DNA from 4 places in the Virgibacillus sp. GM2-2 genome. Region 2 is predicted to be linked to each of the others. Evidence: riboswitches for the same ligand, from Rfam matches in the RefSeq annotation. Region 2 holds a riboswitch; each other region holds the start of a gene.
What was found. A riboswitch is a leader RNA that binds a small molecule or an ion and turns the genes downstream of it on or off. The one in region 2 is predicted to bind S-adenosylmethionine.

Region 1: linked by a shared signal. The riboswitch ahead of ACY9Z2_RS02490 (hypothetical protein) and the one ahead of metK (methionine adenosyltransferase) in region 2 are both predicted to bind S-adenosylmethionine.
Region 3: linked by a shared signal. The riboswitch ahead of ACY9Z2_RS06675 (methionine ABC transporter ATP-binding protein) and the one ahead of metK (methionine adenosyltransferase) in region 2 are both predicted to bind S-adenosylmethionine.
Region 4: linked by a shared signal. The riboswitch ahead of ACY9Z2_RS18615 (5-methyltetrahydropteroyltriglutamate--homocysteine S-methyltransferase) and the one ahead of metK (methionine adenosyltransferase) in region 2 are both predicted to bind S-adenosylmethionine.

Annotation. Positions count from the first base shown of each region.
Region 1 covers NZ_JBUZWC010000001.1:557,122-563,539, reverse strand. Annotated here, with positions in the region: gene ACY9Z2_RS02500 (phosphotransferase family protein) at 1-762, opposite strand, end outside; gene ACY9Z2_RS02495 (metallophosphoesterase) at 871-1,983, shown strand; SAM riboswitch class I at 1,990-2,091, shown strand; gene ACY9Z2_RS02490 (hypothetical protein) at 2,164-2,367, shown strand; gene pruA (L-glutamate gamma-semialdehyde dehydrogenase) at 2,603-4,150, shown strand; gene ACY9Z2_RS02480 (GDSL-type esterase/lipase family protein) at 4,197-4,946, opposite strand; gene ACY9Z2_RS02475 (GNAT family N-acetyltransferase) at 5,216-5,767, shown strand; gene ACY9Z2_RS02470 (Type 1 glutamine amidotransferase-like domain-containing protein) at 5,773-6,418, shown strand, end outside.
Region 2 covers NZ_JBUZWC010000023.1:8,271-17,118, reverse strand. Annotated here, with positions in the region: gene ACY9Z2_RS17970 (o-succinylbenzoate--CoA ligase) at 1-1,397, shown strand, start outside; gene ACY9Z2_RS17965 (nucleotidyltransferase domain-containing protein) at 1,550-2,329, shown strand; gene ACY9Z2_RS17960 (ABC transporter ATP-binding protein) at 2,468-3,298, shown strand; gene ACY9Z2_RS17955 (hydrolase) at 3,677-3,997, shown strand; gene ytkD (RNA deprotection pyrophosphohydrolase) at 4,110-4,586, shown strand; gene pckA (phosphoenolpyruvate carboxykinase (ATP)) at 4,703-6,292, opposite strand; SAM riboswitch class I at 6,493-6,599, shown strand; gene metK (methionine adenosyltransferase) at 6,723-7,919, shown strand; gene ACY9Z2_RS17935 (gamma carbonic anhydrase) at 8,143-8,658, opposite strand; gene ACY9Z2_RS17930 (tetraprenyl-beta-curcumene synthase family protein) at 8,733-8,848, shown strand, end outside.
Region 3 covers NZ_JBUZWC010000004.1:48,297-57,144, forward strand. Annotated here, with positions in the region: gene sufD (Fe-S cluster assembly protein SufD) at 1-243, opposite strand, end outside; gene sufC (Fe-S cluster assembly ATPase SufC) at 261-1,046, opposite strand; gene ACY9Z2_RS06660 (YuzK family famiily protein) at 1,384-1,554, opposite strand; gene ACY9Z2_RS06665 (MetQ/NlpA family ABC transporter substrate-binding protein) at 1,766-2,593, opposite strand; gene ACY9Z2_RS06670 (methionine ABC transporter permease) at 2,606-3,274, opposite strand; gene ACY9Z2_RS06675 (methionine ABC transporter ATP-binding protein) at 3,264-4,295, opposite strand; SAM riboswitch class I at 4,416-4,528, opposite strand; gene ACY9Z2_RS06680 (thioredoxin family protein) at 4,605-4,916, opposite strand; gene ACY9Z2_RS06685 (toprim domain-containing protein) at 4,927-5,283, opposite strand; gene gcvH (glycine cleavage system protein GcvH) at 5,404-5,787, opposite strand; gene ACY9Z2_RS06695 (arsenate reductase family protein) at 5,817-6,176, opposite strand; gene ACY9Z2_RS06700 (hypothetical protein) at 6,263-6,439, shown strand; gene ACY9Z2_RS06705 (acyl-CoA dehydrogenase FadE) at 6,531-8,315, opposite strand; gene ACY9Z2_RS06710 (acetyl-CoA C-acetyltransferase) at 8,795-8,848, opposite strand, start outside.
Region 4 covers NZ_JBUZWC010000027.1:2,209-11,056, forward strand. Annotated here, with positions in the region: gene ACY9Z2_RS18585 (divergent PAP2 family protein) at 185-658, shown strand; gene spsC (stationary phase survival protein SpsC) at 778-1,467, opposite strand; gene ACY9Z2_RS18595 (YjzC family protein) at 1,644-1,820, opposite strand; gene ACY9Z2_RS18600 (homoserine dehydrogenase) at 2,140-3,129, opposite strand; gene metX (homoserine O-acetyltransferase MetX) at 3,119-4,192, opposite strand; gene ACY9Z2_RS18610 (O-acetylhomoserine aminocarboxypropyltransferase/cysteine synthase family protein) at 4,207-5,517, opposite strand; gene ACY9Z2_RS18615 (5-methyltetrahydropteroyltriglutamate--homocysteine S-methyltransferase) at 5,551-6,654, opposite strand; SAM riboswitch class I at 6,774-6,874, opposite strand; gene ACY9Z2_RS18620 (YuiB family protein) at 6,998-7,309, opposite strand; gene ACY9Z2_RS18625 (NAD(P)/FAD-dependent oxidoreductase) at 7,406-8,626, opposite strand.

The sequences.
Region 1 (6,418 bases), on a different contig from region 2:
AGAGGAGAAGTTTTCATAACGCAACATATTTCCAATGTCTACATGAACTGGACCAGCAAAAGCAAATTCCCAGTCGATAATACCAGTAACTTCTTTTTCCGCAACCACTATATTCAAGCCGTTGTAATCACTATGTACAAGTGCAGGTGTCGGATCAATATCTTTTAAAAGGTGACTGTTCATTCGTGTGAAATTCCACAGTTTTTCAGTTAGCTCTTCCCCTAGCCAGTGACCCGTATGGCCGTCTATTAAAAATTCTTCCATAAACGAAAGAAACGTGTCAGGCGTTACCTTCATCGGTACGGTCACTTCTAAATTTTCATTGAAAAGTCCTGCTTGAGTAAATGTATTTTTTCTCATTTGAGCAAGCCAATAGCCTGTAGAATAGGCTGCTTTTTTCAAAAAAAGAGTATCGTTACTATACATCGTATCCTTCAGGTGTATCCCCTCTTTCCATTCCATGATGGAAAAGGATGCATTTCCTTGATAGTGACTATAATAGATTTCTGGAACAGGCAGTGACTCGTGCAACTTGGTGTGTAGTGCGCTCTCGAACCTACACTTCTTTTCATCACTAATTCGCAATACCAATGGTTTTTCACTAGAATTAATTTTTACTTTGTAATTTGTATTACTAAATCCCCCACTTAATAATTGAACAGATTCTAATTGCATGCCTGGCGAAAAATGGTGGATCATTTCTTCAAGTTCATGATTCGGAAGTGAATAAAGCGGTTTTACTCGTTCCCAGTTTTCCTTCATATTTCTCCTCCTCATTGGACTCAACCCTAAGTCTATCACTATTTCACTTTGCGGAATAGTGCGAAAGTATAGTAACCTATTGATAGATAATTAAAAGGGGAAATGACAGTGAAAAAAATCAATCAACTATCCATACCAACTAACGCAAGGGTAATCGTGATTTCGGATATTCACGGGGAGTTGGAGCTATTCAAAAGGCTATTAACAAAAGTAAATTTCAGCGAAGAAGATTACCTAATTATTAACGGTGATCTTTGTGAAAAGGGTCGTGACAGTATTGGGGTTGTAAATTATGTAATGGCACTGCAAGCTTCCAATGCTAACGTACATGTGACAGAGGGAAACTGTGATTCGATTGTTGAAAATCTACTAGTAGAGGATCCAAGGCTCATCCATTATGTTTTGAAACGTAGATCAATTATAGGCGAGTGGGCAGAAAAGATTGGTTTTGAAATCAATGAAGATACAGATGTTAAAGAACTAAAGGTAATTTTGCTGGAGCATTTCGGAAAAGAAATCACTTGGCTTATGGAACTTCCAACTGCAATTGAAACGCCAAACTATATCTTTGTTCACGCAGGAATTGAGGATGTGGAAGATTGGAAGGACACAGAGCGTGATTTAGCTATAGCGATGCCGACGTTTTTAGAAAAAACCCACCGCGCAGACAAATACGTAATTGTGGGCCACTGGCCAGTGGCAAATTATGCAACAGACGCACCAGCAAATAATCCAATTATCGATACCGATAAAAAAATCATTGCAATCGATGGCGGGAATGTGATTAAACCAACAGGACAATTAAACGCGTTTATTATCAAAACTGCTACAAACGGAGATGCATTTTCGAATACATATATGGACCATTTCCAAACACGTGAAGTGCAGGAAGATTTTCGTACCGAATCGGAAATGACGGGTGCCATTACGTATCCGCACTATGAAATTGTTCCTATTGAAACGGGCGATAGTTTTTCGCTTTGTAAGCAATTAGGGACAAATAAGCATTTTTACGTAAAAAACGAATATGTTAAACAACAGGAAGATGGAAACTATACCGTCAAAACAGACGTATCGTGTACGCAACTCCATGTCAAAAAAGGTGATATCGTTTCGATCGTGGATGATAGCTGTGAGGATTACACGTTGATAAAAAAAGATGGAAAAGAAGGTTGGGTTCGAAAAGACATTTTAGCGAATTTGTTGTATACTACAAATTAAGTGAATAGGTTATCAAGAGTGACTGAGAGATCTGGCTCAACGACGTCACAGCAACCTGCTTAAGCAAGGTGCTAACACCAGCAAAGTGTATGCTTTGGATGATAAGTCGGTAGGAGACCCCTTTATGCAATCCAAGCATAAAGGGGTTTTTATATATTTTTTTAAAAGGAGATGATTTTGGTGAAGCGAATTTTTGTGGAAAATGGAAAGGTAAGAGAATTAAGTGAGGAAGAGTTTGAAAAATTGCCTCCATCAACATCGGTGTCTGATATCGTAAAGGAAATGACTCCAGAAGAGATTGAAGCGTTTCATTGGGAACGATATGAAAGGTTTATTAAACCATTGATGGAACATAACCAGCGTGAGTTGAAGCGATTAAAATAATTCGCGCATTGTTATGGTCAAAACGCGCAGCAAACAAAATAAATCGATCAATAATCCATAGAAAACGCGCGACAGCACAATTGCTGCGCGTTTTCAATCTGTTCATGCGCGGTTATAACGCAGGTTCGATCGTTCTACTTTACATTATGCTCGATTTGCTAACTCTTCTATGTTTAATACATCCCAGAACGTGAAACACCTATTATAGAGTAACCATTTCAAGGAGGTAATCGAGTTGGTAGTACCGTTTAAACATGAACCGTTTACTGATTTTACAAATGAAGAAAATCGAAAAGCATATAAGATTGCATTGCGTGAGGTGGAGAACCGTTTAGGTAAGGATTATCCACTTGTAATTGGAGGAGAACGTGTTTTTACCGAAGACAAAATGACATCGGTAAATCCGTCAAATAAAGAACAAGTAATCGGATATGCTTCAAAGGCAACAAAGAAGCATGTAGATCAAGCGATGGAAAAAGCCCAGGAAGCTTTCAAGAAATGGCGAGGATTTACTCCAGAGGAACGAGCTGAGGTATTGTTCAAGGCAGCAGGAATTGTCCGACGCCGAAAACATGAGTTTTCAGCGACGATGTCTTTTGAAGCCGGGAAGCCATGGGGGCAAGCTGATGCCGATACCGCGGAAGGAATTGACTTTCTTGAGTATTATGGCAGACAAATAATTGAACTTGGTAAAGGTAAGGAAATTAACGATCGAGAAAATGAAAACAATACTTATTTCTATCAACCGATGGGGCCAGGTGTCGTAATCCCACCATGGAACTTTGCGTTTGCGATAGTTTGCGGGACAACTGTAGGGCCGGTTGTAGCAGGTAACCCTGTTCTGTTGAAGCCAGCTGAGGATACGCCAGTTATTGCATATATGCTAGTGGAAGCTTTAGAAGAAGCGGGCTTACCAAAAGGCGTAGTAAACTTTCTTACTGGCGATCCAAAAGAAATCGGTGATTATTTGGTTGACCACCCTGAAACCCATTTCATCAACTTTACAGGTTCACGTGGAACAGGAACACGTATTTATAAGCGTGCTGCTGAAGTCCAAGAAGGGCAAAACTTCTTAAAGCGAGCTGTTATAGAGATGGGTGGTAAGGATACGATTATCGTTGACGATAATGCTGATTTGGACTTGGCGGCTGAATCAATTGTCAACTCCGCATTTGGATTCCAGGGCCAGAAATGTTCGGCTTGTTCGCGAGCGGTGATTCACAAAGATGTTTATGACGAAGTGCTTGAAAAGTCAATCCAGCTTGCTAAGGACGTAACAGTTGGGAATCCAACGGAAGAAGATCCGTATATGAGTGCGGTTATTAACCAGAAGCAATTTGATAGAATTAAAGGATATATCGATACAGGAAAAGATGAGGGAAAGCTCGTATTTGGTGGTGAAACCGACGATTCGAAAGGGTACTTCGTCTACCCAACGATTTTCGCTGATGTTGATCCAAAAGCAACTATTATGCAGGAAGAAATTTTTGGACCAGTCGTTGGTTTTACTAAAGCAAAAGATTTTGATGAAATGTTAGATATCGCAAATAATACAGACTACGGATTGACTGGTGCAGTGATTTCGAATAACCGTGAGCATTTAAATAGAGCGCGGTATGAATTCCAAGTTGGAAATCTATATTTCAATCGTGGCTGCACAGCGGCTATTGTAGGATACCATCCGTTTGGCGGATTCAAAATGTCCGGCACCGACGCAAAAGCTGGTGGACCAGATTATTTATTAAACTTCCTTGAAGCGAAAACTGTATCGGAAATGATGTAAAAGAAATGGCAGCCTAGCTTAGCTGGGCTGCTTGATTTATGGGCAGTTACTCTAGCCCCAATACTTCCAAACCAATCTCAGCAAGCTTCATTTGCCCTTTGATAGTTGGATGGATGTCACCTTGAATTACATAAGCTGCTTGGTTTTGACCAAATGCGGTATAGGCATCAGCCAGTAATACATCATCGTAAGTTGCATTGTAATAAGCGGTTAGTCCAGCAAAATGATGATTTATACTAGGTAGAATCTGTATTCCAACCGTATGCAATGGATCCTCCACCTGGAATGGATTATAAACGTTGTACATAACAATCGGTGCATCTGTAAGTGTCCGCGTTTCCGCAATGATTTTGCCGATATTACCGAACAAATTACTGCTTTGAATTTGTTGCTGTAGTGACTGCATAAATAATTCCGGATTGCCGTTACTCGAATCCTGAGCAGCCCTTAACGCCTGTAGTAAGTCATTATTTCCGATCGTTAACGCAATATAATCTGCATGTCTAACAGCTTGCCGATATTTTTGATCAGATTTTAAAGCAATCAACATTTGCTCGGTTTGCCAGCCAGGAACGCCAAGATTCCGAACACGAAGTTCAGCATTTTCTCCAATCAAAAATGGATAGGCATACTTGGAAGGATGATGGTTGTTTTGCCCTAGGTTATACCCGAAAGGAATCGAGTCGCCTAAAGCTACAAGTGATTCTTTAGCCTGGTCACTTTTTGCAAAAGCAGTTGATGAAAACAGTAAACTTAAGATTAAAAACAATGCCAACAACTTAACGATTATCTTCAATGGAAACACTCCCTTTTTATGTAGCATGTCTTCATTATAATTGAGCTTTGAGGAATAGTATGTCGAAATAACGAACACAAGAAATGTTTATTATGGTATGTAATCCATTAGTTTCGCTTTAAACATCTTATCCTTATGAAAGAACAAGTACTTTATTCGTTTTCATTGGTTAAAAGAAATTAAAGGCTAATATTATGATAAAATAAATTTATTAAAATCATTTTGAAAATGAATGTTTTTATTATTTAAATAAGAAATGAGTGATTAACGTGAACATTTCCCCAACCATAAAAGGTAAATCCGTGCTACTTCGAAAGCCTATGGACAGTGATGTTCATGATCGTTTTAAATGTGGACGGAGTGTAGAACTTATCAGATTGTACGGTGGCAATACTAAAAATTTAAAACCTTTCACGATGGAAGGTGCACAGTATTTTGTAGATCAAATTTTGTCACAAAAATTAAATTGGTGTGTGGAATACCAGGGTAGATGTATAGGCGAAGCTAGATTAACTGTTTCTGATGAGGATAATCGAGCAAGATACGCTATTGGCCTGTTTGATACTACAGTTTGGGGAAAAGGATTGGGTACTGAAATAACACAATTAATTTTGCAGTATGCTTTTGATGAACTTAAACTTCACCGAGTTGATTTGCGGGTATTAGAGTACAATCAACGAGCGATTGCTTGTTACGAAAAGTGCGGTTTCATAAAAGAAGGATTCGAACGTGAAGGTGCGTTAATCGAAGGCAAATATGAGACCGATGTCATGATGAGTATTTTAGATAGGGAGTATGCAATACTTAAGGATAATGGGTGATACGAATGAACAAACATTTATTTTTGTTCGGTGGTGGCCTGCCGTTTACACCAAGACTAGCAAGGGAATTTAGTTTGATTGTGCAAAAAAGCAATAAACCTGTTTCGATCTTGTTTATCGAACGTGATGGCTGGGAGGAATACATATCCCGGGTTCAAAGTGATTTAATGGAATTTGGGTTAACAAATTTTCATGCTATTCCTCTTCCATCGACTCCTCACGAGGATGCTGTTCAGAGGATACAAAACAGTTCTGGCATTATCATTCTTGGTGGTAACACAAATTTGTATGCCGATTACATCGTTGACACTCCTATTTCACAAGCAATTAAAGCTGCCTATGATGATGGAGTACCTGTAACAGGTTTTTCAGCTGGCGCACTTATTAGCCCGGAAACGTGTATCATTTCAGCTAAAGATAATGATCAGCAGGAATACCAGGAGCGGATAGGCTTAGGGTTGATTTCTAATGTCATCATTGCCGTACATTTTTCTCAATGGGGCGATGAAGGTCATATACGGCAGGCAGTCAGCAAACATCCAAACTATATAAACTATGGAATTGATGAGGATACTGGTATTTATCTGAAAAATAACCGCCTTATGGACATGGAAGGTTATGGTGTATACAGCATAGAAAACGGTGAATTAA
Region 2 (8,848 bases):
ATTGTGCAGTAGAATTTGAAAATGGGGACAAGCTGACTTTTCATGAGTTAATGTATCAGGCGAAATCTTTCGCGAGGAAGCTAGCAAGTATAGGTATTGAAAAAAATTCGAAGGTTGGAATCTTCTCAACAAATTGCAAAGAGATGGTTGTCGCTATCCATGCTTTAAGTTATTTAGAAGCGGTAGCGGTACTATTCAATATTCGTTTAACTAAAAATGAGCTTACCTATCAAATAGAAGATGGTGACGTGTCAACTTTATTAGTTGCGGAATCCTTGGACAACCATTTGACTGAAATGAATTTTGACGTTCCCATCTTATCATTTGCAAAAGTTGCGATATATAGCGAATCAAACATTCAACTTGCATCCGAAATCGTTTTAGATAATGTATATACTATTATGTACACCTCAGGAACAACGGGAAATCCAAAAGGCGTAGAGCATACATACGGAAATCACTGGTGGAGTGCAACAGGATCTGCTTTTAATTTAGGCATGCATAAAGATGATAAATGGCTAGCCATGCTTCCACTATTCCACATTGGTGGTTTTTCTCTCCTTATAAAAAGTGTCATGTATGGTATGCCTATCTATTTAATGGAACATTTCGAAGTAGATAAAGCACATCACGCGATTATGCACAAAAAGGTGACCATTGCATCCGTTGTAACCGTAATGCTTCATCGCCTAATTGAATTTTTGGGTGAGGACAATTATCCAGAAATTTTCCGTTGTATGTTATTGGGGGGAGGTCCAGCACCAAAAGGCTTACTTGAACAAGCAAAAGAGAAACAAATCCCTGTTTTCCAGTCATATGGTATGACTGAAACATCGTCTCAAATAGTTACATTAAGTCCTGCTGATGCGCTACGTAAGCTTGGTTCTGCAGGCAAACCACTATTTCCAGCTCAACTAAAAATAAACGATTCTGATCAGGAAGGAATCGGGGAGATTACAGTAAAAGGACCAATGGTTACCAAAGGATATTATAACAATGAACAAGCGACGAAAGCTGCAATTCAACGTAATTGGTTATCTACAGGTGATCTTGGGAGGTTGGATGAGGAAGGATTTCTCTATGTGGTTGATCGACGTAAGGACTTAATTATTTCTGGCGGTGAGAACATTTATCCTACTGAAGTAGAAAGTGTGTTAGCAGGGATGCAAGGGGTTCGAGAAGTCGGTGTAACTGGTGTAGAAGATAATGAATGGGGCAAGGTACCTGCTGCTTTTATTGTTTTGAATGACAAAGCAGTATTAGCTGAGGAAGTCTTAACATATGCATCGCAGTCATTAGCAAAATACAAAGTTCCAAAGTACATTTATTTTATCGAAGAACTACCACGCAATGCATCAAATAAGCTGTTGCGAAATAAGTTACTTGAACTAATTTAAGTTATTTAAAGCAGTCTAATTCATACGAGTTGGACTGTTTTTTTCATTTGTTGTATACTGTAGTAATATTTTTTTGGACTAGTGTAAATAACAGCACGCACGATTAAGAGTAAGGGTAATGCGGAAATTCTATTCTATTAGGGGGATTTTACATGCTAACTCAAGAGCTTGCAGTAGAAAAAGTTTGCCAGAGCTTACAAAAAGATGAAAGTGTTCAAGCGATATTTTTAAAAGGTTCAATGGGCAGAAATGAACACGATGAGCATTCAGACATCGATTTATATTGCATGGTAAGTAAAAAAGACGAGAAACAATTTTTATCAGGGAGATTGAAGCATTTAGAAGCATTTCGCCCTATTATTTTTTCAGACGACATATTTATCATTGCACCACAAATAATTGCGATCTATGATAATTATTTACATATTGATTTATTCACTGTCACAAAAGAAACGTTATCGGAAAAGGATTATTTCAAGATATTATATGATCCACATAATTTGCTTACTGCTTTCAACGACAAACAAAGCTTGAAGCTTACTGATTTTGAATTCAAAGACAATGTCGTCGATGTTGCTTGGTTTCTATTTCAGTACAAGAAATCCGCAGCAAGAGGAAATGATATCTGGTCTGTTAGGATGTTGACAAATGTAATGGATTATTTGGCAAGAGTTTTATTATATCGATATAACCCAGAGCGAGCACAGCTAGGACTGAAAACGATTGAGCGATCATTACCGCGAGAAATTGTCTGTAAATTGAATGAGGTACATGAACAACTTACACCAAAAAATCACCAGCGGGCTGTTTATTTGCTATGTAGTTTTCTATCTGGTGAATTTGAATGGATTTCTTCCCAATTTCCAGATGGAGACGAAACGATTGATTTGTTGATTCGAATGATTAGGATGCATTTAGATGATAAAATGTGAACATTTTAAAAAACTAATTGATAAAGATTATCAAAGTCATTGACTAATGATCAAAAAACAAATAAACTATAAGTACAGTAAATTTTTTTGAGTACATACATGTAAGGTTTTTCATGTAGGATGTAGGGGAGTGATCCGATGCAAACGTTAACAGCGAAAGATTTAACTCTTGGTTACGGTGAAGACATAATCATTGACGATTTAAATATAGAAATACCTAAAGGTGAAATCACAGTATTTATCGGTGGAAATGGATGCGGTAAATCAACATTACTAAGATCATTGGCGCGTTTACTAAAGCCAAAGGGTGGAGATGTTGTTTTAGATGGTGAGGATATCGCCAAACTGGGAACAAAAGAAGTTGCTAAAAAGCTTTCTATCTTACCACAAAGTCCTGTAACACCAGAAGGTTTAACGGTAATGGAGCTTGTAAAGCAGGGTCGTCATCCATACCGTGGCTTTTTGAAGCAATGGTCAAAAGATGATGAAAGTGCCGTACTTAAAGCACTAGAATCAACGAACATGCTTGAATTAAAAGATCGTGCTGTTGATTCTTTATCTGGTGGACAGCGTCAAAGAGCTTGGATAGCAATGACGCTAGCACAAGAAACAGATACCATTTTACTTGATGAACCTACGACATATTTAGATATGACACATCAAATTGATGTATTGGATTTATTATTTGAATTAAATGAAAAGGATGGGCGTACTGTTGTCATGGTACTGCACGATTTAAATCTAGCATGTCGATATGCTCATCATGTTGTAGCAATTAAAGACAAAAAGGTTTATGCACAGGGTAAACCTGAAGAAATTATCAATTGTAACTTAGTTCACGACGTTTTTGAGATGAAATGTGATGTAACATTCGATCCTATGTTTGGAACTCCAATGTGTATTCCGCACGGTAAAGGACGTTGTATTTTCGCAAATAGCGCCCAACAATTAACAAATCAAACTGTATAATGATTAAGGCTGGTATAGAGGAATCTATGCCAGCCTTTTTTACGCTGATAGGAAAGTATAAGTTTTTATGGATATCAGTATAAGGGACTAAGGCTTTCGCCATTAAAGCTTGGCGATAAGCCAAGTTTTCTAATAACGTCAGAAATTATAAATTATGGTAAACCTTATAAGAAAACCCTGGCATTCGCTATTAAGGACAAGGCGAATGTCAGGGTTTTCTAACACTGATAGGAAAATATTAGTTTTATGGATATCAGTATAAGGGCAACTAAGGCTTTCGCCATTAAAGCTTGGCGATAAGCCAAGTTTTCTAATGAACTTTTTCTTCCCATACATGCTTCTCGAAAATTAAGCCAAATTAATAGTAGGAGGTGCAACATGGATAAGAAAAAGTTTTATGTTAATATGGGTACACAAGAGGTTTCACAAATTAAATATGGGAACAATGCTGATTTCATTATTCATGCGACAGATGAAGAGGTTATATTGTTACGCGAGAAATTGAATGATATGGACGATGCCAATTTTCGTGCTTTCTTTCGTGCACACGTGCCGATCATGTCTTATCACAATGACCAATCGAATGATGATTATGATGATGGAATGACAGGTGCTTTTCAAATGTTGTATGATTTAGGTGATGAAAAAACACGAGAACATATTGAATCGATGGGAATATTATCTGATAGACATTTGTAATGAGTAGATGAATTCTCATTAATTTAGTCAAAAGTAGTTTATACTAGCTGCTTTAAAGGAACATAATAAGAGATAGACAATTTAATTAACGGGGAAAAAGGCAGCTGAAATAATGAATACATTTAGAGATTATTATAACAATGAGGTTAAATTAACATTTGAAGATCATTATTTTTCCAAAGAACCAAAGCATGTTTGGGTAATTTGTACGTATCAAAATCGTTGGCTACTAACTAATCATAAAGATCGAGGAATGGAATTTCCTGGTGGCAAGGTAGAACCAGGTGAAACAGCTGAAGATGCCGCAATACGTGAAGTAAAAGAAGAAACTGGCGGGTCAGTTGATCGGTTAGATTATGTTGGTCAATACTATGTTAAAGGCAAGGGCGGGACGGTAATAAAAAATGTTTATTTTGCTAACGTCAATAAACTCATTGAGCAGTCTACTTACTATGAAACCCATGGACCAGTCTTGTTAGATAACATACCTAAAAATGTCCGTAAAAACACAAAATACAGCTTTATTATGAAGGACGATGTTTTAACCTATTGTATGGAAAAAATTAAAAGTGAATATTTATCAAAGTAAACGTGTTTTCCTGAAGGGAGACACTTTCTTTGTTCAATTGTACATGCACTAGGTTACAATAGAGTAATATTCAAAAGGAAAAGCCAGCCTTTTGAGACTGGCTCTCTTCAATTATTTTAACCTTTATAAAGTGGACCCGCTTGAGCAATTTCCTTATCAGCTTGTGTGAAATTCTTAAAGTTTTCATGGAATTTCATTGCAAGCTTTTTCGCTTCCGCATCGTAAGCTTCTTTGTCAGCCCAAGTACTTCTAGGAACCAATACTTCGTCTGGAACACCAGGAACGTGCATTGGCGTTTCAAGACCGAAGACATCGTCCTTCGTAGTTTCAACAGTGTTTAACTCACCTTCAAGTGCTGCATGAACCATTGCTCGTGTATAGGAGAGTTTCATACGATTTCCGACACCATATGAACCACCAGTCCAACCGGTGTTCACTAAAAATACGTTTGTGTTAAATTGATCAATTTTTTCCCCAAGCATTTTTGCATAGGTCGACGGTGCTAGTGGCAAGAATGGTGAACCAAAGCAAGCTGAGAAAGTTGCTTGTGGCTCTGTCACGCCACGTTCTGTTCCAGCTAATTTACTTGTATAGCCACTTAAAAAGTGATACATTGCTTGTTCTTTTGTTAATTTACTGATCGGTGGTAGTGTACCAGATGCATCAGCTGTCAAAAAGATAATTGTATTTGGGTGACCAGCTACACTAGGTGTTACAATATTATCGATATTATCTAGTGGATATGCTGCACGTGTATTTTCCGTTAGAGATGTATCATCGTAATCTGGGATACGTGAATCTTTATCAAGAATTACATTTTCTAATACGGACCCAAATCGAATTGCGTTGTAGATTTGTGGTTCTTTTTCTTCTGATAGGTTGATACATTTTGCATAGCATCCACCTTCGATATTAAACACACCGTTTGGACTCCACCCATGCTCATCGTCCCCGATTAGTTTGCGATATGGGTCAGCCGATAGAGTAGTTTTTCCTGTACCAGAAAGTCCAAAGAATAATGCTACATCGCCCTCTTGACCAACGTTAGCAGAGCAGTGCATGGATAATACTTCTCGCTGTGGTAAAAGATAGTTCATAACAGAGAAAATTGATTTTTTAATTTCTCCTGCATATTCAGTACCACCAATTAAAATAATGCGTTTCTTGAACGAAACTAGGATAAAAGTTTCTGAATTAGTTCCATCAACTGCAGGATCAGCTTTAAAGGTTGGCGCTGATATAACAGTAAACTCTGGATTATGTGTTGATAATTCATCTTCTGTCGGCGTAATGAAAAGTTGACGCGCAAATAAATTGTGCCAAGCATATTCGTTAATTACTTGGATTGGCAAACGATACTTTTTGTCAGCACCTGCGAATCCTTTGAACTGAAAAAGTTCATCTTTTTCTTTTAAGTAATTAATTACTTTACCGTACAAATTATCAAAAGATGCTTCATCAATTTCCTGGTTTACTGCGCCCCAATCAATAAGATTTTCACACGATTCGTCACGGACAATGAATTTATCCTTTGGAGAACGTCCAGTATATTTTCCAGTAGTTGCTTGAATTGCGCCAGTTGCAGTTAATGTACCTTCATGACGATCTAAAATTCTTTCGACTAAACGAGGTACAGATAAATTTTTTTGTACATTTTTATTAGAAATTAGCTCCTGTAACAATGATGATTGTTCCACCGATTTCATGTATCATACCTACCTTTTGGATGGATTTTATTTTTTACAAAATAAGAAGTAATCAAGATTTTATAAATCTGTTTATTAGTATAACACATTCATAAAATTAATCCATACTATTATATTATTTTATTAAAGCTGTCATATAATGTTCGAAAAAAGTTGACATGATGAGGGGTTTTCGATACGATAAGTTTCGAGCGGATACTCTCTTATTTAGAGTCGGCGGAGGGACAGACCCGATGAAACCCAGCAACCATCACAAGTGTGAAAAGGTGCTAACCTGAAGCAAGGATGACTCCTTGAACAATAAGAGGAAATGGCCACAACACCTTTCCTCCTGAACAGGAAGGGCTTTTTTTGTTTTTAAGGACCTTGAACAATTGTACTATAACAAATAGAGTTCCGTAACACAATTATAAAGGGAGGATTTAGCCATATGGCTTCAAATCGTCGTTTATTTACATCTGAATCTGTCACAGAGGGACACCCAGATAAGATATGTGATCAGATCTCAGACGCAATTTTAGATGAAATTTTAAAGAAAGATCCAAATGCTCGAGTAGCATGTGAAACAACCGTAACAACAGGCTTAGTATTAGTATCTGGAGAAATCTCCACGAATACGTATGTTGATATTCCTGCTATTGTAAGACAAACAATTAAAGATATTGGTTATACACGTGCAAAGTTTGGCTTTGATGCAGATACTTGCGCAGTTTTAACTGCAATTGATGAACAGTCTGCTGATATTGCCGGCGGAGTAAATACTGCACTCGAGGCACGTCAAGGAAAAATGACAGATGATGAAATCGCTGCAATTGGTGCAGGAGACCAAGGTTTAATGTTTGGCTTCGCATGTGACGAAACGGATGAATTAATGCCGTTACCTATCGCTTTAGCACATAAACTAGCGAAACGTTTGTCAGATGTGCGTAAGGACGAAACACTAGCTTACCTACGCCCAGATGGAAAAACACAAGTAACTGTTGAATACGATGAAAACGATAAACCAGTTAAAGTAGATACAATTGTTATTTCAACGCAACACCATCAAGATGTGACGACAGAGCAAATTGAAAAAGATTTAATTGAACAAGTTATTCGTCCTGTCGTACCAGAAAATTTACTTGATGAATCAACAAAATACTTTATTAATCCAACTGGCCGATTCGTTATCGGTGGTCCTCAGGGTGATGCTGGATTAACTGGGAGAAAAATTATTGTAGACACGTATGGCGGATACGCACGTCATGGTGGTGGCGCGTTTAGTGGAAAGGACTCTACTAAAGTTGACCGTTCTGCTGCTTATGCAGCACGATACGTTGCCAAGAATATCGTTGCCGCTGACCTCGCTAAAACGTGTGAAGTACAATTAGCGTATGCTATCGGTGTAGCAGAGCCAGTATCGATTGCAATCAACACATTTGGCACTGGTAAAGTTAGTGAAGAAGCATTGGTTCAAGCTGTTCGTAAGTTATTTGATCTAAGACCAGCAGGAATCATTCGTATGCTAGATCTACAAAAACCAATTTTCCGTAATACATCTGCCTATGGGCACTTTGGTCGTACAGATATTTTGTTCCCTTGGGAAAAAACAGATAAATTAGAAGAGCTAAAAGCATTGACGAAATAAAATGAAGCGAAAGTATCCAGATTTGGATGCTTTCGCTTTTTCTTATCTTAAGAGCAAAGAAAGTATAAACGAAAAGCTGTCTAGCTCCAGCGCCCAGCAACTATCAAACTTCACACTCCTCCACTGCGATAAGTCAACATCGGCTCGTACCTCACCGTGTTTCCTTTATCTCATTTCGGGGTGCTCCAGTTTGTACGTTGCTAAACGGGCGCTTACGCTTTTCTTATAAAGATGTATGATGTTTATAGTATTGCCCTTTTTCAACATACGTCTTTCTCACACGTTCCATATCTTGATAGTCTTCATCCGTTAGTTCGCGAACAACTTTTGCAGGTCTTCCGAGCGCCAATGTATGAGGAGGAATTTTTTTGCCCGGTGGAACTAGGCTTCCAGCACCAAGAAATGCATGTTCTCCAATTTCAGCACCATCTAATACGATGGATCCCATTCCGATTAGAGCATTTTTACGAACAATAGCTGAATGCAATGTTACTTGATGACCAACGGTTACATCATCCTCTACAATGACTGGGTTGTTCGGGCTTTGGTGGACCATGGATAAATCCTGAATGCTAACCCTTTTACCAATTCGCGTTGGTGCAACATCGCCACGAATAACTGTATTAAACCAAATATTTGTTTCTTCACCAATCGTTACATCCCCGGTAATTACTGCGCCTTTTGCGATATATGCTGTATCATGTATAGTAGGTGTACTGTTTTTATAGTGGTGTATCATTTGTATCCTCCTAATTTGATGGTGTATATATAAATAGTATACCAAATATTTTCAACGAGAATGGAGGAAGTGTCTTGCTACAACAAGTTCCAACTTCTTCAATTAAACTTATGAGTGATGTTTATATAAAAATCTTCCCTGAAGTTCGAAAAGAGCTAGCATTTTGGACACGCCATGCCCAGCAGATTCC
Region 3 (8,848 bases), on a different contig from region 2:
GAAATCCTTAATTTCTTCTGGTAAGTTTTCTAGCGATTCGATTTGCTCACCTTGTGCAGAATGCTTAAACTGGCTAAAATTCCATTTGCCAATTCTTGTTTTATCCGGTTTCGGCATCTCAAGCGATTCAGCTTGATCAAGAGCATGAAGGCGCAATGATTTCATCCATTCTGGTTCGTTTCTTTCCTGTGAAAACTGATTAATATATGCTTGATCATATGGCAGTTTAGTATCAACAGTCATATTACCCCTCCTTACTTCTACGCTTTTTGACCTACAGTTTCGTCTTCTATACCTAACTCTTCTTTAATCCACTCGTAACCTTCAGCCTCCAAACGTTTTGCAAGCTCAGGTCCACCAGACTTCACAACACGTCCTTGCATCATTACATGAACATGATCTGGTGTAATATAGTTTAATAAACGCTGATAGTGGGTGATAATTAAGCAACCAAATTCATCGTTACGTAACTTATTAATTCCTTTAGAAACAACTTTCAATGCGTCAATATCAAGACCAGAATCAATTTCATCTAAAATTGCAATAGCTGGCTTAATCATCATTAATTGAAGAATCTCATTACGCTTCTTCTCTCCACCTGAAAAACCTTCATTTAAGTAACGCTGTGCCATATTCTTATCAATTTCTAGATAATCTAATGCACTATCCATTTCTTTAATAAACTTCATTAATGAAATTTCGTCACCTTCTTCGCGACGTGCATTTACAGAAGAACGTAAGAAATCAGAAGTAGTTACACCACTAATTTCACTTGGATATTGCATTCCTAGGAAAAGACCAGCACGTGCACGTTCGTCTACTTCCATTTCCAGAACATCTTCTCCATCAAGAAGTACGCTACCTTCCGTTATTTCATACTTAGGATGCCCCATAATTGCTGATGCTAGTGTCGATTTACCTGTACCATTCGGTCCCATTACTGCATGGAATTCGCCACCTTTTATCGTAAGGTTTACCCCTTTTAATATTTCACTATCTTCAATGGATACATGAAGATTTTTAATTTCTAGTGTAGATCCTGCCATATCAATACCTCCAATTACTTTTATATGCTATTTTTCAAATGGAAACTTATATCCATTCTCAATTTATTCTCATTACAATCTTAAAGCATTTCGAATGTATAATCAACTCTTTTAAACCGTGAAAGTAAGGGACTTCAGTTTGGGAACTTTGCCTATAGAAGGGATATTTCGTGGATCTATAGCTGTGAGGTTGTTTCTGCTAGAAAAGATATGGCTTTGTACCCTGTCTCGGCAAGCTAAGGTCCCAAAATCGATCAAAATTTCGAGTTTCTACTATTATATGTACAAAGAAAATGTTGGTAAAGCGACTAATCGCTTTACCAACATTTTGCAAAATCTATTTGTGTAGTTGACTATCAAGTTCAGCACTAATGTGTTTACATTGTTCATATTCGTTCTGACGTTTCTTTTCAACCTTGATTTGATTCTCAAGCTTACGTCCATATTCTGCATAACCCATATTATGTGATTGATGCATCGCCTTCTCCATCTCTGGAGTGTAATTCATTCTTATCCCACTATAAATAGTGAATCATCCTTTCGATTTAATTACATAAATAACACTAACACATATAATTTACCCGGACAAAACGCAAATAAACGTGAGATTTCATGTAAAAATGAATATACACTCCGACGATGAAGTTAGCGACTTTTTCTTATTATATCTTGCCAATTACTCCGATTTACTGAGTAATACTCATTATTTGTGAAAAATCTTAATTTTTTCCATCTACTGGAACAACAGCACCGTCAAATTCTTTTAGAATAAAGTTCTGTATTTCTTCAGAATGTAAAACATCAACAAGTGTATTCAATGCTTTATTATCCTTATCTTCTTCCTTAACTGCTACTACATTTACATATGGCGATTCTGATCCTTCCAAAATTAATGCATCCTCTGAAGGATTCAGTTCTGCTTGGATAGCATAGTTTGTATTGATTGCCACTAAAGCATCTTCTTCAGATTGATACATATCAGGTAAAAACGCTGCATCAATGTCACTTGAGAACTGAAGGTTTAAAGGATTTTCTACTATGTCGTCAACCGTTGCCTCTACTTTGTTAATACCATCAGCAAGTTTTATTAATCCTTTGCTTTCTAGTAATGAAAGGATTCGGCCGTGATCGGCTACAGAACGACTCATGATAACTTCAGTACCTTCTGGGATATCTTCCACATTTTTAATTGTTTTCGAATATATTCCAATTGGTTCAATATGAATTCCGCCGATATGCGTAAAATTGTAGCCTAATTCTTCTTTTTGGTTTTTCAAGTATGGAATGTGCTGGAAATAGTTTGCATCTAAATCTCCGCTAGCTAAGTCTTGATTCGGTAAAACATAATCTTGGTATTCCTCGATGTTTAAGGTAATACCTTTTTCTTCAAGGATTGGTTTTGCTTTCTCTAGAATTTGCGCATGAGGTACACTTGATGCACCCACAGTTATTTCTTTATCGCTACCACTACTCTTTTCTTCGTTACCTCCACATGCAACCAATGTCAATAAGACTAAAAATGATACGAATGCTATTATCTTTTTCATGTTTGTCTCCCCTTATCTTTTATCTAATTTGTTTGAAATAAAGTCTCCAATGAACTGAAAAATAAATACAATAATGACAATTAATATGGTACAAACTAGTACAACGTCAAAATCATGTCGCTGAAATCCATAAAAATATGCATAGTTCCCGAGTCCCCCTGCACCGATTACACCAGCCATTGCTGTATAACCAATTAAGGCAATCGCCGTTACTGTTAATCCTGAAATAAGTGCTGGCATTGATTCTGGTAGCAATACGCGGAAAATAATTGTTTTTGTTTTTGCCCCCATTGCCTTGGCTGCCTCTACGACTCCTTTATCAACCTCCCTCAATGCTATTTCAACCAACCGTCCATAAAATGGTGCGGCTCCGATAATCAGTGCAGGCAATGCTGCATTTGGTCCACGGATGGTTCCAATTAAAAACTCGGTAAACGGGAATAATAATAAAATCAAAATAATAAACGGAATCGCTCTAAATATATTAACTAATGAAGCAACAATTAGGTTTACGAATTTATTTTGCCAAATGCCATCTTTCGCAGTTAAATATAAAAGTAACCCTAGAACCGTCCCCAAAATAAACGTTCCTATTAATGCCAAGATTGTCATGTAAAATGTTTCATACGTGGCAATCCAGAAATCCTGTACATCCAAATTTGGAAAAAAATTAGCTAGCATCGCGAAGCACCTCCACTTCAACTGAGGTCTGCTCTTTGATATACGTTACAGCTTGCTCCAATTCATTCTGATCACCAATCAATTGAACGAATAACGTTCCATAAGCCCCGCGCTGTGTTTGAGTTATTTTTCCTTGCAAGATATTGATGTCAATTTGATATTTCTTAGATAACTGACTGATAAGCGCTTGATTTGTTGTTTCACCAACAAAATGGAGTCGAACAATTTTACCCTGTTCGTAGCTTTCAATGATTTCCTGAACACTTTCATTTTCATCGCTTGAACCCATAACCTGTTCAACAAATTTCTTTGTAACCTGTTGTTTTGGACGTAAAAATATATCCAATACATCGCCTTGTTCCACAATCCTGCCATTTTCCATAACCGCTACTTGGTTACAAATTTTTCGAATCACATGCATCTCGTGTGTGATTAAAATAATCGTTAAGCCAAGCTTTTTATTGATGTCTACTAATAAGTCTAAAATGGAGTTGGTTGTCTCTGGATCTAGCGCTGACGTTGCCTCGTCACAAAGCAATATCTTTGGGTTATTTGCTAACGCTCTAGCAATACCTACACGTTGCTTTTGTCCCCCGCTCAATTGTGAAGGGTAGGCATTTTCGCGACCTGCTAGCCCAACTAATCGTATTAACTCTGTAACCCTTTCATCTCGCTCGCGTTTTGGAATGCCCGCTATTTCCAGTGGAAAGGCGATATTATCTTGAACCGTTCGTGACCACAAGAGGTTAAAATGCTGAAATATCATTCCTATTTCTTGTCTAGCCAAACGTAATTGCTTCGTGTTCAAAGCAGTTACTTCTTGGTCATCGATAACAACGCGACCACCTGTCGGCTCCTCGAGTCTGTTAAGTAGACGAACGAACGTACTTTTTCCAGCACCACTGTAACCAATGACACCAAATATTTCACCTTCCTTTATTTTCAACGACAAATCATCAACCGCATGAATGGCTGACTTGCCAGTACTAAATTGTTTACGTAATCCTTCGATCGAAATCATGACAAAACCTCCAATAAAACAGCTACTGAGCATTGATATTCTGCTCATTTTCTTCTTAACAACGCAAAAAACGCCTTTCTGTAAGAGAACAGAAAGACGTAAATAATTAGCCTTCACGTTCTCTCATCTTTCAAAGCCAAAGCTTCGCAGGAATTAGCACCTTTCAAACAATAATTTGTTTGAAGGTTGCCGCGGTTTCATAGGGCCAGCCCCTCCACCGCTCTTGATAAGAGAGTAAAAAGTATTTGGTTGTTAAAATCTATAAATCAAATCGTACCACCTGAATAAGCAGGTGTCAACAACTATTTTTTAAGTTGCAAAAAGTTTTGGCTCATATTTCATCAAATACGTATAGATATTTGGTATCGATTGAAATGCATACACTTTCTCTTTGATTTCATTTTCATCCTTTATTAGCAAACAAGGCACACTTTCCACCTGTGCATCCTGCATGAACGAAGGATATAACGAGGCGTTCATCTCGAGAAAAATCTCTTCTTTATGAACAGACTCAATCTGGTTTAACATCGATTTCGCCAAATGACAGGTACCACAAAACGGCGTATAAATATATAAAAAATAATGATCTTGCTTTAATTTTTCTTCTGTTATTGGTTGCAATGCAATCACCTTACGTCAAAAATATCGGGTTTACATTTATACGCTTACTAACTAACGCAGTCGCAAGCGCAGAAGCAGGAGTAGTTGCTACTTCGCGAAATTCGCTACTAACATAAATATGTTCTGCATGCGGAAGCTCTCTGGCCAATTGCTTACGAAGTTTTACTCCAGCACTGTCCTCATCCGCCAAAATATACACTTCTTTGTTATCTAAATCATACGTATCTAACAGCTCATCGAACTTGGCTACACCAAGTGTTCCATTCGTACAAATAATCGTAACGGGGTCTGTAATAATTTTTTCAATTTGCTTTTTATCTGTTAACCCCTCAACAATAATTACTTTGTCTGAATCAGGTGCAATCATGACATATCACTCCTCATGAATTCAAGCAAAAAACCTCTTACGATATCCTATGATGCGAATAAGGCTGACTACACTCCTTTTTTAAAAAGGAGTAAGCCAGCCAACCATTCATCTATTTAATTAATCTTCATTAGTCATTTCTTCGTATTTTTCTGCTGACATTAGGTTATCAAACTCACCTTCATCAGACGGTTCAACAACTACCATCCAAGCTTTTTCATATGGTGATTCGTTTACAAATTCTGGACTATCTTCAAGCTCTTCGTTAATTTCAACTACTTTTCCGCTAATCGGAGCATATAATTCAGAAACTGTTTTAACTGATTCAACGCTACCAAACGGTTCGTCAGCTTCAATTTCTTCTCCAACCTCTGGAAGCTCGACAAATACGATATCCCCTAGTTCAGATTGTGCGAAATCAGTAATTCCGATTCGTACTTTGCCATCTTCTTTTTTTACCCATTCGTGTTCCTCTGAATACAATAAGTCTTTTGGTAAGCTCATCTACAATCCCTCCAAGAATAATTAAACTGTTATTTTTTCCATGTATGATTAAAGATATCTTCTTTAAATCCAACGGTTACATTTTCACCATCTGTAGTGATTGGCCGCTTAATCAGCATGCCATCATTCGCAAGCAACTCTGCCATTTTTTCATTTGATGCATCAGTAATTTTTTCTTTGATGTTATTTTCGCGATAGCTTTTCCCACTTGTATTGAAAAATTTTTTGGCAGGAAGATCGCTTTTTTGCATCATTTCTAGCAGCGTTTCTTTTGATGGTGTTTCCTCAACAATATGTATACTAGTATAATCGATATTGTTATCATCTAGCCATTTTTTTGCCTTTTTACACGTACCACAATTAGGATACCAATAAAACGTTAATGCCACAAGTCTACCTCCTTTATTCTTACGTTGATTATAGCAAATATAGTGGCAGACGGTCGATGGAAATGCTGGAGATTATCGTGATGGATATGGTGGGTTCGGCAATTATTGGGGCTGTTCTGGCATTTCTGTGCGGTGGTTCGGCATTTATTGGAGTTGTTCCGGTATTTCTGTGCAGTGGTTCGGCATTTACTGGAGGTGGTCCGGCATTTCTGTACGGCAATTCGGCATTTATTGGATTGTCAGACAATCCAAGTATAGTGTGATCAGTTGGATCGTATGTATTTTTCTAGGCATTAGAACAAACATCATAAACAGAGCCGCAATCACATGACTGCGGCTCCTCTTTCACTAGACTTAAACTACATAACGCTCTTCTTCAATAATTTTCGCTGCGATTTCACGTTTCTTAGAAATCACGTCAGTTGGTGTGTGGCGAGTTAGTTTGCGTAATGATGATAACATCATGCGCAGGTTGTCACCTTTTTCAACTGCAATCAATGTTTCTTTTGCATCAGCTTCAATACGATTAAATGCTTCTTGAACATATACTTGCGTGTATAGAAGTTTTTGTTTATTTTTCTCTTCGCCAGATTTGTTAATTGCTTTTTCTGTACGAAGAATTGTTGCTTCCATGTTGTATACTTCGTTCGTCATATCAGCTAGATTCACAAGGATTTCCTGTTCATTCTCTAGTTTTTGCATGTATTTTTGTGCAGCTAATCCAGCACCAAGTAATACCATTTTCTTCGCGTTTCTTAGCAAATATTTCTCTTGCTCAAGTGGCTCTGTTCCAGGTTCTTCTGGCATCATCATCATTAATTCTTCCTGTAAACTTTGTGCTTTTTGCAATAATGGCAGTTCACCTTTCATCGCTTTTTTCAACAAAGTACCAGGTACGATTAAACGGTTAATTTCGTTTGTTCCTTCAAAAATTCGGTTAATACGTGAATCGCGGTACATACGTGCAACTTCGTATTCTTCCATGAAACCATACCCACCGTGCAACTGCACAGCTTCATCCGCAACATAATCTAAACATTCAGTTGCTGAGTATTTATTCATCGAACATTCGATTTGGTATTCTGCGATAGCACGTGCCACTTCACGGCCGTCTTTTAACTGTTCATCGGTCAATGCGCCCATGCGTTGCTCGAATAAGCCAACGGTACGATAAACAGCACTCTCGTTTGCGTATGTTCTAGCAGCCATTGTAGCAAGTTTTTCTTGTGTTAATGAAAAGCTTGAAATTGGCGTGTTGAACTGTTTACGCTCGTTTACGTATTTCGTCGCTACTTCAATTCCACGTTTCGAACCGCCAACACCGCCGATTGCTAGTTTATAACGGCCAACGTTCAAAATGTTGAATGCAATAATGTGCCCGCGACCTTTTTCACCTAATAAGTTTTCAACAGGAACTTCAGCATCTTCTAAAATCAATGTACGGGTAGAAGAACTCTTGATTCCCATTTTTTCTTCCTCTTGACCAGTTGATACACCTGGGAAGTCACGCTCTACGATAAACGCAGTAAAATGTTCACCATCAACTTTTGCATACACAACGAATACATCCGCGAACGCCGAATTGGTGATCCATTGCTTTTCACCATTTAAAATATAATGCGTTCCTGCCTCGTTTAATTTAGCGGTAGTTTTAGCACCTAATGCATCGGAACCTGAAGACGGCTCTGTTAGCGCATATGCTGCCAATAATTCACCAGTTGCAAGCTTCGGTAAATACTTTTCCTTTTGCTGATCGTTTCCGAAAAATACAATTGGTAATGAACCAATACCAACGTGCGCACCGTGTGTTACTGAAAACCCACCTGCACGTGAAAATTTCTCCGTAATCAAGGATGAGCTGATTTTATCTAATGCTAATCCGCCGTACTCTTCTGGCACATCAGCACCAAGTAAACCAAGTTCTCCAGCTTTTTTCAATAGATCCACTGAATGCTCGAATTCATGGTTCTCTAGGTTTTCAACTTTCGGTAAAACTTCACCGACAACAAAATCTTCCGTGGTTTTCGCAATCATTTTATGTTCATCAGTGAAATCTTCTGGTGTAATCACATCATCAGCAGTAAGATCCTCGACTAAAAATGCCCCACCTTTAAAGATTTTTTCCTTTGTATCACTCATATTTAACGTCCCCTTTGTAATGGAATAAAAATCTGAAAGTCCTAACTAATATTGATTATTGTTTAATGTCTCTGTAGATGTAAACTGTGCACTAGTGAAAATTCATGTTTATCCTAACTACATCGCTGATTACCGCTTCTGGCAAGACTGATTTTTTTCGAGCGTACTGGAATGATTACATGCAGGATGGCACCTAGCGGACTCACGATACCTTATTTGGGTAAAATAACAGTAAATGCGGTTGTTATCGGACTCAGGATTCCTTATTTGGGTAAAAACAGTTGAAAATTATGTTTTTTAGCTGAATAAGGGATCCTGTGTCCGTTAACCCTCAAAATAAGGCTAAAAAAGGTAAATAAGGCATCCTCTGTCCGATACCAAGCATTGTCCCTGGCTGCATTATTAGTTCAGAATGTTCAGTTTACAGTTTACTGAAATTTTTCATTTAGATAGTAACGAAACATCTTTATAAACGCCACTTACAATAATTCAAACACTCCGGCAGCGCCCATTCCGCCACCGATACACATGGT
Region 4 (8,848 bases), on a different contig from region 2:
GTATAGCTTTAAAGATATCAGTATAAGCGTGTCCTTAAAGCTTGGTGATGAGTCAAATTTTCTAATAACGCAAATCCATGAATTTTATCTAGTCATGTGATAAAATGACCGATATATATCAGCTAGCATGACATATACTAAGAAATACAACAGGTGAAGCAAAGAAGGGATGGATTTCCATTTCATGGACTTATTTTTAAATTTTCCGCTATGGGCTGCATTGGCAGCAATTGTTTTTGCACAAGTTGTTAAAATCCCAATTCGGTTTGCCGTTACAAGAGAATTTAAACCAGGACTCGCTTTTAGCACTGGTGGTATGCCCAGCAGTCATTCAGCAGCAGTTGCTGCTCTATCTACTGGAGTAGGAATTGTTGATGGTGTGACGTCTACAACATTTGCAGTTGCATGTGTATTTAGTATTATTATCATGTTTGATGCTTCAGGGGTTCGAAGGCAAGCTGGTGAGCAGGCCGTACTGTTAAATCAGTTAATGAAGGATTTTCACAACTTTATGGAAGGCGCAAAGGATTGGAATCAAAAAGCTGAATATGAAAAACGTAAAGAACTGAAAGAATTACTTGGTCACCAACCAATAGAAGTATTCTTTGGCGGTGCTTCTGGTATCGGAATTGCGTTTTTACTATATTTGTTATATTAAAAAACTCGGCATTCGCCTATCTTATAGCGAGTGCCGAGTCTATCTTATTAGGTCTACCATAACTTATATTTACTGACATTACTAAAAAAGATGAGCCTACTAAAGCTCATCTTTTTTCATTAACTTTTAATAATTTGATCTCGGAATACTTGCAATGCTTCATTATTATTTAATTTTATTAGTTCTTTTTCGGTAATTGATCCATCACCCATTTTAATAATACGAACCTCTACTTCTTTTTTACCCCAGTGCTCATAAACGTCAGCAACAGTTGGATAATACAAATCGATTTTATGTCCATTTATCGCGCTACCTTTATCAGCGACTACACCGTATCCATAACCAGGAATCCACATAATCGTACCAATTGGATATACATCCAGATCAGCTGCTATAGTAGAATACAAATCTCTTTTCACTTCAATACCTGAATACGTAATTCCATACATTGGATGATCTGGCGTTTTACCAGTTGATTCAACTCCTGCTGTATAACCGGTCGCAAGAACCGTAGCACTTGGATACTGTTCAAAATTCATTGCTTCCTCAATTGTCTTTGGACCTTCTATTTCATCACTTGAAATATATCGTTTTTGTTCTTTTTCTAAATTCAACGTTTTTTCTTTTAAGGCCGTTTCTCGTTGATTAACAGTCTCCCCTACAAAAGGAGTAAACTCTTGAGACTTTTGCTCCGCCCAAACATGAACATCTTTGAAAGTTATGTTTGAAATGGATGATAATGTTGCGTAAACTGCAGTGAAAAATAATAGAACCATTGCACTTCTTCGTAAAAAGTTTGCTGTTTTCATTGATAACACCTCATTGGTAGCATTAAAATTTTTATTTAACGGTTTGTTTGTTATAAGATAAATAACTACCTACCTGCACAGTGTTACCAATTTAATAATTAATATACTCAGAAAATACGAAATCTCTAGTTAAAATCTTGTAAAAAGGGCCGTCCGAGTAAGGATAGCCCCTTTAATTAGTTTTTATCTAAAGTCCACACACGATCATGATTTGAATTTTGCGGGAATTTTTCTCCTGCCTTTAGTTTAATAATCTTTGGGTCCTTTACCATGCTGCCTGTTTCGCCAATTTCCATATATACACCATTATTTGGAGCCTTTTGTCCAAATCTAAAATGACTGAATTCACCCATCTTGCACACACTCCTTATTAACTTTTTTCTTCCATTATTCTTTTCTAATTTATGTTGATTATGCACAACCGTTAGAAAAACTCGACATTCGCCTCGTCCTTAATAGCGAGTGCCGAAGTTTTTCTTATAAGGTCTACCATAACTTTCTGACGTTATAAAAAAATCAGAAAAACACCGTACTAATAGCTATCATACGTAAGTTATTAATGGTATCATTTATCAAATCAAGAAAAATAGCATACCAATCTTTATGCATTGGTATGCTAGTTGACATGGCTATTCGGTTTATTAGCTAATATGAGTTAATATGGTTGCCTATTTAGTTTACACGTAAAGGTTTTCGAATATGTTTTTCTAGTAAACAAATCTCCGCTAAGTCCTCGATGATGGCACTAGCTGTTGGGTTACCACCTGCTCCAGGACCCTTTAAAAGAAGCTCACCTAGAAGATCCGTTTTGATATGAATTGCATTATCTACACCTTCTATAGAAAACAGTGGATGTTGTTCGTCCAGGTCCAGAGGTTTAATACTAGCATTTAGTTGACCATCAATTTTTTCTAATGAAGCAACGAGTTTAACACGTTTACTTTCAGTTGCTTTTTCTCTGAAATCTTGTTGTGACACCTGTGTAATCCCTAGTCTTTCCACTCCACCCCACACTGGTTGTGTACCATGAATCAATTGACTAAGAATCATTAGCTTGTAAAATGCATCCCATCCTTCTACATCATTCGTTGGATCTGCTTCAGCGTAACCAGCTTGTTGAGCATTTGCTAATGCCTTTTGAAAAGAGATATGTTTATTACGCATTTCTGTTAACACATAGTTGGAGGTTCCATTTAAGATAGCTTCGATTTTTACAATTCGATTAATTCGAAGCAACTGGTTAATCGTTCGAATTACTGGAATACCACCACCAACTGCCGCTTCGTACACGAATTTAACACCATTTCGTTCTGCTAGTTCAATAAGCTTTTCGCCTTCATGGGCAATTAGTTCTTTGTTAGCTGAGATAACATGTATTCTGTTTTCTAAAAATTGAAGGATGTAATCTTTTGCTGGATCTCGGCCAACGATTGCTTCGACAACTATATCCAAATGTGGAATTGAGAGAATGTCATCTAACTGTGTTGTAAGCATAACGTTCTTACCAATTGACCGTGGCTTACTTGAATTTTTAACAAGTACGCCAACAACTTCAACTTCCGTACCTAGAACTTGTTGTAGCTGTTGTTGATGTGTATGAATTGCCCTATAGACGCTGCTGCCAACTGTTCCAAGACCCAACAATGCTACTTTAATCGTCATGTAAACACTCCTTTAAAATCGGCCCCCACTTTTCGTATTCTACAAGAAATCCATCATGACCAAAATTTGTATCAATTTCATAAAAATCTTTTGGATTGTGCACTAGCTTCCTGACCTCTTCTGGCGGATATAACAAATCTCCTTTAAATGCAAAAGCATGGATAGGAACGTGCAAATTTTCGAGTGCCTGTTTCCATCCGCCCCTATTCCGCCCTATATCATAGTTATCCATCGCTTTTAATAAATATAGATAACTGTTTGCGTCAAATCTTGATGCAAGCTTCTTTCCCTGATAATCGAGGTATGACTCTATTTCAAATGTATGGTTCTCAAGCCCTGATTTACAAGATGTTACTTGCTTTCGTGCGAATCTTTCATTATAAAGTTCTGCCGACCGATACGTGATCATCCCGATCATTCGAGCTATTCCTAATCCATTTGCTGGTGGATTTTCGGAATCATAATATCCATTACACCATGCTGGATCAGTAGTAATTGCTGTTCGAGCAACTGCATTGTATGATATCGCATAGTCACTTAAATAAGGAGTCACAGCTATCGGAATAAGTTTCTCGACAAAATCAGGATACAGTAACCCCCACTCCAAAACCTGCATACCTCCAAGTGAAGCACCTATGACTGCCCTAACACGTTTAATGTTCATCAACTGTAGCGCTTGATACTGTGCTTTAACAATGTCACGTACTGTAATTAATGGAAAGTCAGCACGATACGGACACTGATTCGCCGGATTTATACTAACTGGTCCGGTTGAGCCGCTACAACCGCCAAGCACGTTCATCGTAATAACCTGCCAATGCGAGGTATCAATCCACTTGTTTTCACCGACAAGCCCAGACCACCATCCAGGCTGTTTTTCACTTCCAACTGTAATGTGATTTCCAGTCAATGCATGACAAATGAGCAAAACAGGAGCTTCCTTTGAACCCGCACGTTCAAAGGCAATTGAGATGTCTTTCAACTTTTGTCCGGATTCAAGTGTTAGTGAAGCCATTTGAATAGTGCCATGTTCAGCCGCTGTATTGATGTTCGTATGTTTCATCGAGATCCTCCGTATTACAATTTCTGTTTTTCAAGACTTGTCGCAATAGATATTGCCTGATCAAGTGTTTCAATCAAATCGCGGATAGATTCGATACCAACTGAAAGCCTAACAAGATCTGGTGTAACACCGGTTGTTTTCAATTCATCATCACCTAACTGCTGATGGGTAGTTGTTGCAGGATGAATAATAAGCGATTTTGCATCCCCAACATTTGCAAGGTGGGACCACAGTGAGATGTTATCAATAAGGGTACGTCCAGCTTCCTTTCCTCCTTTGATACCAAAATTCACAATCGATCCGAATCCTTCATTAAAATATTTTTTCGCCGTTTCGTGGGAAGGATGATTTTCTAAACTCGGGTGCGTAACCCAGTCCACTCCTGGATGATTCACTAGATAACGAGCAATCTGTTCCGCGTTCCGATTATGTTCCTTAATCCTTAAATGGAGTGTTTCAAGCCCTTGTAGTAATAAAAATGCATTAAATGGACTAAGACATGCCCCTAGATCACGTAACAATTGGACCCGGAGTTTTGTTATGAATGCTACACCTTCAAGATCAGTGGCATAGCGCAAACCATGGTAGCTTTGGTCTGGTTCTGTGAATCCAGGGAATTTTTCCGAATTGTAATCAAATTTTCCACTATCTACAACCAAGCCTCCTATGGAATTCCCGTGACCGCCAATCCACTTTGTTGCTGAATGAACAACGATGTCTGCTCCATAGTTTATTGGTTTACATACATACGGTGTTGCGAACGTATTATCAATGATTAATGGTACACCCGCTTCATGCGCAATACCTGCAACCGCTTCTATATCAAGAATATTTAAGCTCGGATTTCCGATAGTCTCAGCAAATACCGCCCTTGTTTTTGGAGTAATGGCTGTTCTAAAATTTTCTGGATCAGATTGATCAACAAATTTTACATGAATGCCGTATCTCGGAAGCGTTGTGGAAAACAAATTATACGTGCCACCATACAAATTGGCTGATGCAACAATCTCGTCCCCTGCTCCAGCAATATTCAAAATTGCTAAAGCAATCGCTGCCATTCCGGAAGATGTTGCTACAGCTGCTACACCGTCTTCCAACAATGCAATTCGCTTTTCAAGAACATCAACAGTTGGATTGCCAATGCGTGTATAAATATTACCCTGCTCTTGAAGCGCAAATAATTGCTGTGCATGATCAGTATTATCAAATACATAGGAACTCGTTTGATAAATTGGTACCGCTCTGGAGCCTGTTGTCGGATCAGGCTCCTGTCCCCCGTGTAACAAAATTGTTTCCAATTGGTAGTTAGCTTTTTGTTCGCTCATTTATTATTCCTCCCCATTATTTATAAAATTGTCTTACTTCCAAACTTCTTTTGCTATATCAACGATGAACTTTAATTTATCCCATTGTTGTTCTTCCGTTAAAATATTTCCGTGATGTGTGGAAGCAAATCCGCATTGCGGGCTTAAACATAGTTGACTTAAAGGAATATACTTAGATGCTTCTTTTATTCGTTCTATTACTTTCTCTTTATCTTCTAGTTCACCACTTTTTGATGTAATCGTCCCTACAACGACCCTTGCTCCATCATTTGGTACATGTTTTAACGGCTTAAAATCACCGGAACGATCATCATCATACTCTAAGAAAAATCCGTCCACTTTTTCCTTTGCTAGTAGTGTTGGTGCAATATGTGCATAACTCCCTTTAAATGCCCATGTCGATTTATAGTTTCCACGGCACAAATGCGTTGTAACAGCTAAATCATCAGGTTTATCTTCCAATACGCTATTGATTACATGGAGTGCTAAATCTATTAATTCCTGTCTTGAGTAACCTGGTTCATAAGGGGCAAGACTGTCCGCATTTAGTCCGGCAATATATACATCATCAAATTGTAAATAACGTACGCCTGCTTCGTAGAATGCTTTAACTGCCTCCCGATAAGCAAGAACAATATCATCTGCATATGTTTCTAATGTCGGGTAAAGTTTCGAGTCACGAATACCTAAGTGAAACAACTGGTTTGGACTTGGTATCGTTTGTTTGGCTACAGCACGCCCGTCAACGATCTCATTGAACTCGATAAAGTCGTTGATAAACGGATGGTTCGCATTAAATGATAGCTTACCAACATTCCGGATATTATACCTTTCCGTCTCTTCACCTTGAAAAACATAGCCTTGGTCAGGGACAAATCCTTCGATACCATTTAAGTGCTCCAAAAAGTCCAAGTGCCACCAAGAACGTCTGAATTCACCATCTGTAACAGCCTCAAGTCCTACTTCAATTTGCTTGTCAACAATTCGCTTAATTTCTTTCGTTTCAACTTCACGTAACTGTACAGCATTGATTACGCCTTCTTTAAATTGTTTTCTTGCTTCATGTATGCTTTCTGGTCGTAATAAACTTCCCACATGATCTGCACGAAAAGGTGCTTTTGTTAAAGTAACCGTCATTTCAATTCCCTCTTTCATTCAAATTTTTACGCCGTTTGATTTCGAACAAGCTATGTATTATTCACACGAAAAAACCCCCTTCTTATATAAGAAGAGGGTTGGTCACCAGACTAGTTCTCTTCTTATCTTCAAGCGTTACGCTTCTGGAATTAGCACAGTGTTTTAAAAACCTGTTGCTGAGGTATCAAAGGGCCAGTCCCTCCACCTCTCTGGATAAGAAAAATTTCATATTTAAATGTTAAAAGCTATATTACATACGATATGATAAAAAGTCAAGAAGAATTCTGAAATTTTTTAGAATATGAAAAAAGAGCGTTTCCCAAAATGGTTAACGCTCTATAGACTAAAACATTTGATATCCGCTTTTTCTCAAAAATTTTATAACGAAACCTGAAATAATCGTTCCAATAAATCCTGAACTTAAAATAATAATATCTACTGGGGTAACTTCCATTAATTTAGTAAATGCTATCGAGAGTGATCCCGAAAGATCAGTAAAATAAGATCCAGTAGAAATATCATCAACAATTATTAATACGACAAACGGATAAATAAATGCCATTAACCAGGTTCTACGTAAAAGCATGTTTAGTATAAATGCAAGTCCAAAAAATATTACTAAAAAGAGTAAGATGGACATGATAAGTTGAATCACTGTGTATCCTCCCTCGTACAGTCATAATCACATGTTATATTTTATCGGAAAACGTAGAAAAAGCAAAGGCAGCAACTTTGCCTTTGCTCGGAAAAATTAATTAAAAATATTAAACTTACCTTTTTTAAATAAAAGTCCTGGTCCACCCAGCTTTAGTAGGTAGCGATTATCGATTACTTTTTTCATTACAGTTGCTTTCCAACCAAACATCTTGCGACCATTTAACACAACACCAATCGCATCGTCATGCCCTAATGATGCTACAGTACCAAGAATCTTTGGTTCAAAGCTTTCCACTTCACCTTTTCCTAGTGCAATTGCTTTCACATTATGTGCAACAGCTTCAGCCATTTGGATAGCAATTTGGGCAGTTGGTGGAAACGGACGACCACTTTCTTCATTCATAATCAGTGCACAATCACCGACAACAAATACATCATCATAATCTGGAGCACGCATATCACTACGAACTTCAATTTTACCGCGGTTCGTTTCGAATCCTGAATTTTCAACAATAGAGTTAGCACGAACTCCGGCAGCCCAAACTGTAGTCATGGTTGGAATTTCTTCAAGCTTATCATTTTTTTCAAATACAATGCTGTCTGGTTTACATTCCTTCAGCATCGCTCCAGTTATAAATTCAACACCACGTGCTTCTAATGAATTCATTGCATATTCAACTAGATCAGGATCAAATCCTGGAAGAACGGTTGGCGCACCCTCAACATTAATAATGCGAACTTTGTTCTTATCAATATCATATTCCTTACACAGCTCAGGAACACGGTTTGCTAATTCACCAACGAATTCAATGCCTGTGAAACCACCACCGCCAACAACGATATTTAGTCGGGCGTCGTTCGGTTCCTTTTCATTATTGTACATAGCAAAATTATATTCAATATGCTCTCGAATCAAACGAGCACTATTAATACTACCAATTTTGAACGCATGCTCATCAAGACCAGGGATACCAAAAGTAGCAGCTTCAAAGCCTAATGCAACTACTAAATAGTCATAACTCAGCTCTCCACCCTTAAGCTTTACTTTTTTCTCTTCTGGCTTAATAGAAATTACTGTATCTTTGACGAAATTTACTTTGCTCATGTTGATAACTTCTTTTATTGCAATACGTGTACGATCCTGATGCAATGTTCCAGCAGCGTTTTCATGTAACCAAGTGGTTTGGTAATGATAGTCGTGCTTGTTAACTAATGTAATAGTTGCTTCGTTTACCCCCAAAGATTTTTGCAGATTAACTGCAGTCATAATCCCACCGTACCCGGCACCTAAAATAACAATATTAGGCTTACTCATCTCTCTCATCACTTCCATCTTTTAATTTCGTACATTATCATGTATTACGATGTTTGTGACATATTTCACGAATGATTGCATAAAAAAAGAGTCGAATTATGTATTATTTTGTCACATAATCGTAATGTAAATGTCTAAAAACAATCTTAGCCCCTTTTCTCTATACTTTCAACCCTTAATTTTATGTTATAAAATTTAATGTTTTCGTAATTTTATCGCTTT